2 regions of the Arthrobacter sp. PL16 genome follow, and region 1 is predicted to be linked to the other one. Evidence: riboswitches for the same ligand, from Rfam matches in the RefSeq annotation. Region 1 holds a riboswitch; the other holds the start of a gene.
The links. Region 1 has a riboswitch for S-adenosylmethionine ahead of RCH21_RS13230 (LLM class flavin-dependent oxidoreductase). Riboswitches for the same ligand answer to the same signal wherever they lie in the genome.
Positions count from the first base shown of each region.

Region 2: another riboswitch for S-adenosylmethionine. It lies ahead of RCH21_RS03410 (ABC transporter substrate-binding protein); the one in region 1 lies ahead of RCH21_RS13230 (LLM class flavin-dependent oxidoreductase).

Region 1 is NZ_JAXCIC010000006.1:158,265-162,542, forward strand. Features, by position in the region: gene RCH21_RS13225 (methionine ABC transporter ATP-binding protein) at 1-1,034, opposite strand, end outside; gene RCH21_RS13230 (LLM class flavin-dependent oxidoreductase) at 1,072-2,460, opposite strand; SAM riboswitch class IV at 2,495-2,608, opposite strand; gene RCH21_RS13235 (SDR family NAD(P)-dependent oxidoreductase) at 2,682-3,440, opposite strand; gene RCH21_RS13240 (STAS/SEC14 domain-containing protein) at 3,568-3,939, shown strand; gene RCH21_RS13245 (GNAT family N-acetyltransferase) at 4,026-4,278, shown strand, end outside.
Region 2 is NZ_JAXCIC010000001.1:744,868-749,145, forward strand. Features, by position in the region: gene RCH21_RS03405 (ABC transporter permease) at 1-182, opposite strand, end outside; gene RCH21_RS03410 (ABC transporter substrate-binding protein) at 183-1,853, opposite strand; SAM riboswitch class IV at 1,994-2,122, opposite strand; gene RCH21_RS03415 (VOC family protein) at 2,332-2,757, opposite strand; gene RCH21_RS03420 (maleylpyruvate isomerase N-terminal domain-containing protein) at 2,902-3,558, shown strand; gene RCH21_RS03425 (hypothetical protein) at 4,086-4,278, shown strand, end outside.

The DNA.
Region 1 (4,278 bases):
CCGCCGGACACGGCGTCGGCCGATCCGAGGGACGCGCGCGGACCGAGGGGCGGGCCGTCGTCGGGCGTTCCGCTCAGTCCGCAACGGGCCAGTGCAGCTGCGACGCGAGCGTCGTCGTCCGTCCCGATGCCGAGGGTCGCGCTGCCGGTGTTGACGCCGTGCACCGTCTCGACGGAGGCGCCGAGCAGGTGCACGGCCGTGCCGAGGTCCGCCGTGACACGCTGGATCCAGTCGCCCGGCACCACGGTGGAGTCATAGGTGACGAACCAGGTGCGCGTCCCGGCTTCGGGGCCGGCATGACCGCGGCGGGGCTGCAGCGAGCGCCCCAGCTGGGACTCGTGCGAGGTCAGGAGCTCCACGAGGGTGCCCTGCTCCACGATCCGGCCGTGGTCGAGGCGGGCCACGGTGTCGGCGACCTGCCGGACGGTGTCCATCTCGTGGGTGATGAAGACGACGGTGAGGTCGAGGTCGTCCCGCAACTGCCGGATGAGGCCGACGACGGACCGTGTGGTGTCCGGATCGAGTCCGGACGTCGCCTCGTCCGCCAGCAGGATGGAGGGCCGCAGTGCCAGCGCCCGTGCTATGCCGACGCGCTGCGCCTGCCCGCCGGAGAGCTGGAACGGATAATGCCCTGCCTTGTCCGCCAGGCCCACGCGGTCCAGCAGTTCGGCCACCCGCGCCCTGGCTTCGTTCGGCGTGACCCCCAGGTATTCGAGGGGCAATGCGATGTTCTCGGCGGCGGTCCGGCGGCTCAGGAGGCTCGAGGACTGGAAGACGGTGCCGATGCGCCGCCGCGCCTCGCGGAGCCGTTTCTCCGGCAGGCCCGAGAGCTCCTCGCCGTTCACGACGACGGACCCGGACGTGGGCCGTTCGAGCAGGTTGATGCACTGGGCGAGGGTGCTCTTGCCCGCGCCGCTCGGGCCGACGACCGCGGCAATGCGGCCCGTCGGTACCTCGAAGTCGAGGCGGTCGAGCACGGTGACGGCGGTGTCTCCGCGGCCGTACGTCTTGGTGAGTTGTCTCAGGGTGATCATGGGGTTCCTTGCACGTATCAGGGGTGACAGGGGCGCGTCAGGGGCGGACGGTCTGGAGGCGGTAGCGCGCGCCGCGGTGCTCCTCGGGCAGGCGGTCGCCCTTGCCGAAGAGCTTCTGGCGCAGCGTCCCCTCGGCGTACTCCGTGGGATAGGCTCCGCGCTTCTGCAGCTCCGGGATGACGTGGGTGATGACATCCTCGAAGGAGCCGGGTGTGATGGCGTACGCCAGGTTGAACCCGTCCACGTCGGTTTCCTCGACCCAGGACTGCAGCTCGTCGGCCACCTGCGCGCCGGAGCCCACGATCCGCGGCCCCAGGCCGCCGATGCCCGCCCACTCCGCGATGTCACGCACGGTCCAGGGGGCGCCGTCGTCGTTGACCTTCTGGAAGTTGGCGACGGCCGACTGGATGGCGTTGGACTTCACGTTGCCGATGGGCTCGTCGGGGTCGTAGGCGCTCAGGTCGATGCCGAGCCACCCGGAGAGCAGCACGAGGGCGCCCTCGTAGCTGACGTACTGCTGGTAGTCGGCGTGCTTTGCCTGCGCCTTCTCCTCGGTCTCGTCGGTGATGACGGTCAGCATCGTGTAGATGCGGACGGAGTACCGGTCGCGGCCCTCGGCCTCGACGGCGTCGCGGATCTTCGTGACGGCGTCCTTCAGGATGGGCTTGGTGGGCGCGCCGACGAAGACCGCTTCGGCGTTGCCCGCGGCGAAGGCGATGCCCCGCGGCGAGGCTCCCGCCTGGTAGATGACGGGCGTCCGCTGGGGTGAGGGTTCGCTGAGGTGGATGCCGGGAACGGTGAAGAAGGTGCCCTGGTGGTTGATGTCGTGCACCTTGGCGGGGTCGGTGAAGATTCCGGTCTCGCGGTCGCGGACGACGGCGTCGTCCTCCCAGGAACCCTCGAGCAGCTTGTAGAGCACCTCGAGGTACTCGTCCGCGTGGTTGTAGCGCTCGTCGTGTTCCAGCTGGTCCTCGTTACCCATGTTCCGCGCTGCGGAGGGGAGGTACCCGGTGACGACGTTCCAGCCGACCCTGCCGTTGGTCAGGTGGTCGAGCGTGGAGAGGCGGCGGGCAAAGGGGTAGGGGTGTTCGTAGGCGGTGCCGGCGGTGACGCCGAAGCCGAGGTGCTCGGTGACCAGGGCCATCGCGGAGACCAGCAGGAAGGGATCGTTGACCGGCGTCTGGGTGCCCTGCCGCAGGGTCGCCTCGTTGGATCCGCCGTAGACGTCGTAGGTGCCGAGGACGTCGGCGATGAAGATGCCGTCGAACAGGCCCTTCTCGAGCGTCCGGGCGAGGTCGGCCCAGTAGCGCAGGTCCTTGTAACGCCAGGACTGGTCCTCCGGGTGGCGCCAGAGGCCGGGCGACTGGTGGCCTACGCAGTTCATGTCGAACGCGTTGAAGCGGATGTGGCGGGGTGCAGCGGGCATGGGGATCCTCATGTCAGGGCACTGCCGTAGGGAAGCGCCATACTTGTCCGCACGGTGCATGCCGGACCGAATCCTCACCTGGGGCACCCCGCTACAGCGAGAGGGTTGCCGTCCAACAAACCAGGGTTTTGCGTTGGAACTCTTGATTCTGGTGACGAGCCTAGGTCGGCGGTGACAGCGGCGTCCAGAGCCGATCGTCACGCGGCGTCATGAATGACCGGCTACCGGAGGTAGGACGCCCCGTTGACGTCGATCACGGTGCCGCTTACCCAGAGCGGCGCCTCGGTGGCCAGCCAGGCCACGGATTCGGCTACGTCCCCGGGCGTCGCCACCCGCCCGAAGGGGCTCTGCGCCCGCACCGCATCCCCGCCCGGGCCGTCGAGCACGCTCCTGCCCATGTCGGTCTCCACGAAACCCGGAGCCACCGCGGCCGTGAGGATGCCGTGGGGCGCGAGGGCGACGGCGAGCGACTGCGTCATCGCGTGGAGGCCGGCTTTGCTCGCACCGTACGCCGGCGTTATCGGCTCGCCTCGGTAGGCACCGCGCGATCCGACGCTGATCAGGCGTCCACCCGACGGACCCGAGGGACGCTCGAGGAGGTGGCGCGCCACCAGCCAGGACAGGTTTGCAGGGCCCAGCAGGTTGACGTCGATGGTCCGGCGCCAGGCCTGCTGCCAGTCGCCGAAGGAGGTGGTGTCGATGGGATGAGCCTCGAAGATCCCTGCGTTGTTGACGAGGACGTCGACGCCGCCGAGGCCTGCGACGGCGTCGTCGACAATCTGCCGGCACGCGTCGGGATCACCTGCATCGCCCACCACGACCACGTGGCCCGAGCCGGGCAATCCGCTCCGGACAGCCTCCGCTGCCGCCACGTCCCGCCCCGCGTGCACCGCGACCCGATGTCCACGGGAGGCCACTTCGTGGGCGATCGACGCGCCGATGCCTCGACTCGCCCCGGTCACCAGGATGTTCGATGTCATGGATCAGACGCTACAACGTGCACGGGCCGGACGCCCGAGGCGTGCAGCCATGGACACCCGGCCCGAACCCGCTGTGAGCCTTGCTACGCTGAAAGGCCATGCCCGAAAACTCCGCCGAAGGAGCCCGATGGACCCGTTCGACGCCCGTATCGACAGCGGGATGCTGATTCTGCGCTGGCGGCGTGGGGTCGAGATCACCCACTCACGCGCTGTGGCTGCAGCCCGGGCGCTCGCGGAATTCCACGGTCCAACAGCCCTGCCGCTCCTTGTCCACATGCACGGAATCAGCGGCGTGACACCCGAGGCGCGCATAGGGATGATGGGCTACCGCGGCTTCTCGCGGGTCGCGCTGGTCGGCGAGGACGTCATCGACGAGGTGATGTCCGGCTTCTCGCACCGCTCCCCCACGACCACGCGCTACTTCACCTCGGAGCCCGACGCCGTGGCGTGGCTCATGGACAGCAGCGCAGCCCCGGTGCAGGCACCCGGGCTCGACTGACCTGCTCCTGGTTCGACCAGGGCAACACCTGCGCAACCCCGCCGGCGTCGTTGACCGCCCTGTGCGGCGAATGCCAGAGTGACTGCATGAGCACCGATCATCCCGGAGTCGAGGTCAGCACCGACGAGGCGAAGAGCCGTTACGTCGCCACGCTCGACGGCGATCCCGTCGGCTTCGCCGCATACGAGCGGTCCGGCGACACGATCGTCTTCACGCACACCGTCGTCGACGAGGAACTCGAGGGCCAGGGCGTCGGAAGCACGCTCATCCGGCACGCCCTCGACGACTCCCGTCTCCGGCGCCTCACCGTCGTGCCGGAGTGCGAATTCGTGGTGGCGT
Region 2 (4,278 bases), on a different contig from region 1:
AGGTAGTCGGCTCGGACCTGCGCCAGGGTCTCGGCGGTAGGCCTCGCGTCGGGTCCGCCGAGGATCAGGAGGGCCGTGTCCCCTGGGATCAGGTAGACCGCGAGGAAGGTCAGCGAGGCCGCGCCCCAGAGGACGCCGAGACCGACCAGCAGGCGCGTGAGGATGCGTCGGAGGACGGCCACCTACTCCGCCTTCCACGCGTAGGTCAGGACGGGCACCGGGTGGGACGTGTCGACGTCGACGTCCTGCACGGTGTTCGCGTAGGCGAACTGGCTCGGGTTTTCGTAGAGCGGCAGGCCGGGCACGATCTCGAGCAGCCGGTGCTGGGCCTTCGAGTACGCCTCTTCCGCCTCGGGCCCGTCGTCGGACTCGCGGGCTGTCAGCAGCAGGTCGTCCAGGGCCGGGTCGTTGACGTAGGACGAGTTCTGGCCGATCCGCTCACCGGTGATCTCCGAGGAGTGGTACCTGATGAACAGGACGTCGGTGGTGTTGGTGTGCCAGACGCCGGCGAGCGCGTCGAAGTCACCGGCATACCGCAGCTCGGTGAGTTGCGCCTGGGGGAGTTGGATGATCTGGAGATCGAAGCCGACCTTCCGGGCCTCGCCCTGGAGTTGGACCAGCAGGGGACTCGGCGTCGAACTCTCGACCGTCGGCACTTCGATGGTGAGTCGCTTGCCGTCCTTGGTGCGGAAGCCCTCGTCGTCCCTGGCCGACCAGCCGGCGTCGTCGAGGAGCTTGTTCGCCCGCTCCGGATCGTGGGTCAGCACGCCCTCGACGGTCGGGTCGTAGTATTTGCTCTCCCTGGAGAGGAAACTGTCGATCGGCGTATAGGTTCCGAAGCCGAGGCTTTCGGTGACGGCCTCGGTGTCGACGGCGGCTGCGAACGCCTGCCGGACCGCCAGGTCGTCGAAGGGGGCGCGGTTGAGGTTGAAGCTCAGGACGTAGGGGCTGCCGGTCCGTGGGAGGTTCTCATAGGTGAAGTCCGGGTCGGCCTGCACCGCTGCGGCGTTCTGCGGCGCGAGGTTCTCCGTGAGGTCGTACTGCCCTGACACCAGGGACTGGTGCCGGATGACCGGCTCGCTGACGAGTGTGACCTCGACGCCGTCGAGGTACGCCTCGCCGTCGCCCTCGAGCCACTCCGGCGCCCAGTCGTACCCTTCACGCTTCGAGTAGCTGATGCTCTGGCCCGGCTGGTAGTCCGCGACGGTGAACGGGCCCGTCCCGATCGGCTTCTGGCACAGCGTCTCGGGAGACTCCGCGATGGCCTTGCCCGAGTTCATGCCGAGCCACGACTGCGCGAGGGCGTAGAGGAAGGGGGTGTACGGGTAGTCGAGGTAGGCCTCGAAGGTGAATTCGTCGATGACCTTGCCGTCCACGTAGGGGGCTATGTATGCGGCGGCGAGCGGCGATTTCGTCGCCGGATCCCGCATGTGCTCGAGGTTCTGACCCAGGACCTCGGCATTCCAGGGAGATCCGTCGCTGAAGGTCACGCCCTGCTTGAGGTGGAAGGTGTAGGTCTTGCCGTCTTCCGAGATGTCCCAGGATTCCGCGAGGTACGGCGCGATGTCCCCGTTCTCGTCCAGCGTCACCACGTTGTCGTAGACCAGGCGCCCCAGGAACTGCTGCTGGGTAGCCGAGATGCCGTGGCCGTCGAGGCAGCCCGGTTCCGCCGAGATCGATACGTCCAGGATGCCGCCGCTCACGGGTTCACCGGTTGCTTCGGAGGTGGAGCTCGCCGGCCCCGCACATGAACTGAGGAGCGCGGCCAGGGCAACCGCGGATACCGCGGTGAGATTCCGGAAATACCGGAATTGCCTGGAATTCCGGGCAGGGGGAATTACGGATTCATTCAAGGGGAATTCCTTACAGCGGTCCGGCGCCGCGCAGGGCGGAATACGGAGAAGTGGAAAAGAATCAGCAGGGTGGGCGCATGGCGCGTAGGACTGCTAAGGGATGGTGCGGTGGGCGGTACAGCTCACGGTGTCTGCCTTTCGACGTGCTCTTGCCCGCACCGGACCGGCACTTGCGTGCCATGGCGGAGGCCGCTTCGTCATCCGAACCACCCAGGAACATGGGGTTGGTGTGCGGTCCAGTCGGAGCTTTGCGACCGCATCTCTTGAAGCTGGACCAACTATAGGCAGAACAGGGAGTTGTCCGGTCAATAAAAAGAAATATGACGATTATTGAGATATACGTCGGAACGAACAGGGGCGACCAGATGAATAACCTGCGGGAATTCTGGCGGGGGAGTCACTTCAGGTCCCGTTCCGGAAAGTCGTTCGCCGTGAGGTGACCTCTTCTCCGGCTGCTCCCTCGCACGTATGCCGAGCGTCAACCGAGAACGACGGCCCCGTTGTCGTCGATGCGCCAGCAGGGGTTGTGGGCGATCTCCCAGACGACGTCGTTGGGGTCGCGCACGAGGGCGTGGAAGATACCTCCGAAGGCACCCTTTCGAGGCTCCTTCAGCACCGTTGCGCCGGCATCGGCCATCGCCGCGACCACCTTCTGTACGTCGCCAGGGCTGCCGACGTTGTGGGACAGCGTCACTCCCGCTGGATCGGGCGCTTCATCACGTCCCACGTCCTCGGCGAACTTCTCGGCGAGGAACAGCCCCAGCAGCAGTCCAGGTGCTACCTGGTAGAAGATGATCTCGTCCGGTACGTCAAGGACCGGCGACCAACCCAGCTTGCGGTAGAACGACCGCGCCGCGTCGAGGTCACGCGTGGCAACGGTGATGAAGTGCAGCTGCTGGTCCATGGCGAGAGCATAGCCGCGTGCCGCTGAACGATTCGAAGCGTCTTGCCACGCTCGCTCAACAGGGGGACAGTAACCCACGGAAGGCACATGGGTTCCTGCGGAGTGATGGGATCGAATTGCTCGCGTAGCCGGATCGGAGGTTTCATGAGGAGTGTATCCAGCGCGATACTGTCTGCGTTCCTGGAGGCGGCCGAACGAGTCGAATCCGTACTCGACAGCACAGCTGTGGCGGAGCATTGGGAAGATCAGAGTGCTCTCGAGGGGTACACCGTTGCGGGCTTGGCCGGACACCTGGCGAGGGCTGTCCTCACGGTTGAGCAGTACGTCGATGCCCCGGCGCCGTCTGGAACTGTCGAGGCAACCGACGCGGCGGGATACCTCATCGCAGTGCTGGGTGACCATGATCCGGTCGACAGCGATTTCCATCGCGGGGTTCGTGCCCGCTCACATGATGCCTCCGCCGTGGGGGCTGCGGCTCTTGCACAGGACGTCGGGCGTGCGCGACGACGACTCCAGGAACACCTCGATGGATCGACCATGGATCGTCGGGTCGAAGTCCTGCAGGGTGTTGTGCTCACGGTCGAGGAGTATCTGAGGACACGACTGGTGGAACTGGTGGTGCACCTCGACGATCTTGCCGTGAGCGTTGGCGAGGAGAACAGGCAGGATCTTGCGCAGGACGCCTGCGAAGAGGCTGCGGTCGTCCTGATCCAAGTCGCCATGCGCCGGCATGGAGCGCTGGCCGTGATTCACGGTCTCGTGCGAAGGGAACGCCACCCGGAAGCTGTCCGCGCCTTCTGACGTTCATCCAGTCATCGTCCGGCGATGATTCAGATTCGATCACATCTGCGCAGTCAGTTGCACCTGGGAGGTGGAGGCCCAAGTCTGGAATTCTCGCCGTGATCATTGTGCGTCATTGAAAATTCCTTATGGCTCCTCGAGAAATGGCTCGGACATGGACGCCGCGTTTTGGCAGCAGTTTCACCGTAGTGAGCACGTCGATCAGTGAGTGGCCCAAGTTGTTCACCGCCGCACCACTACGGCGTCGCCCCTCCTCGGCGTACTCGAGGGGACTTTTGATTCCACCGGTCCGTTCTTGACTCGAAATTCCCCAGCGTGCCGACTATTCACGGTGAGGCGCGTTTCTGGGATGGACATGGTCCGGAATTTTCCGGTGTACAGCCAGCGGGCGCACCCCGAGTATCCAGCGGATGCAGCGTGAGTATTCTGCGGAGAAAAGGGAGTACACGTTACTGGTGACACCCTCTGGGGCGAAACATACGCTCTGCGACAAGGACATCCGCTGACATTACTGCGAGGGCACCCTCATGCGTCTGCTACGCCTTTTCATCGCTCTTTTACTTGCGGCGGCCGTCGCTGTCGCGCTACCCCTACCCGCCCAGGCGGCCGATGTGGGGGAGCCTGGCCCTTCATACGCAGGTGTCGGCGTCAGAACCCCGACTGCGGACAAGACCCAGAGCAAGCTCTGGTTCCAGGATGGGAATTGGTGGGGGTTGATGT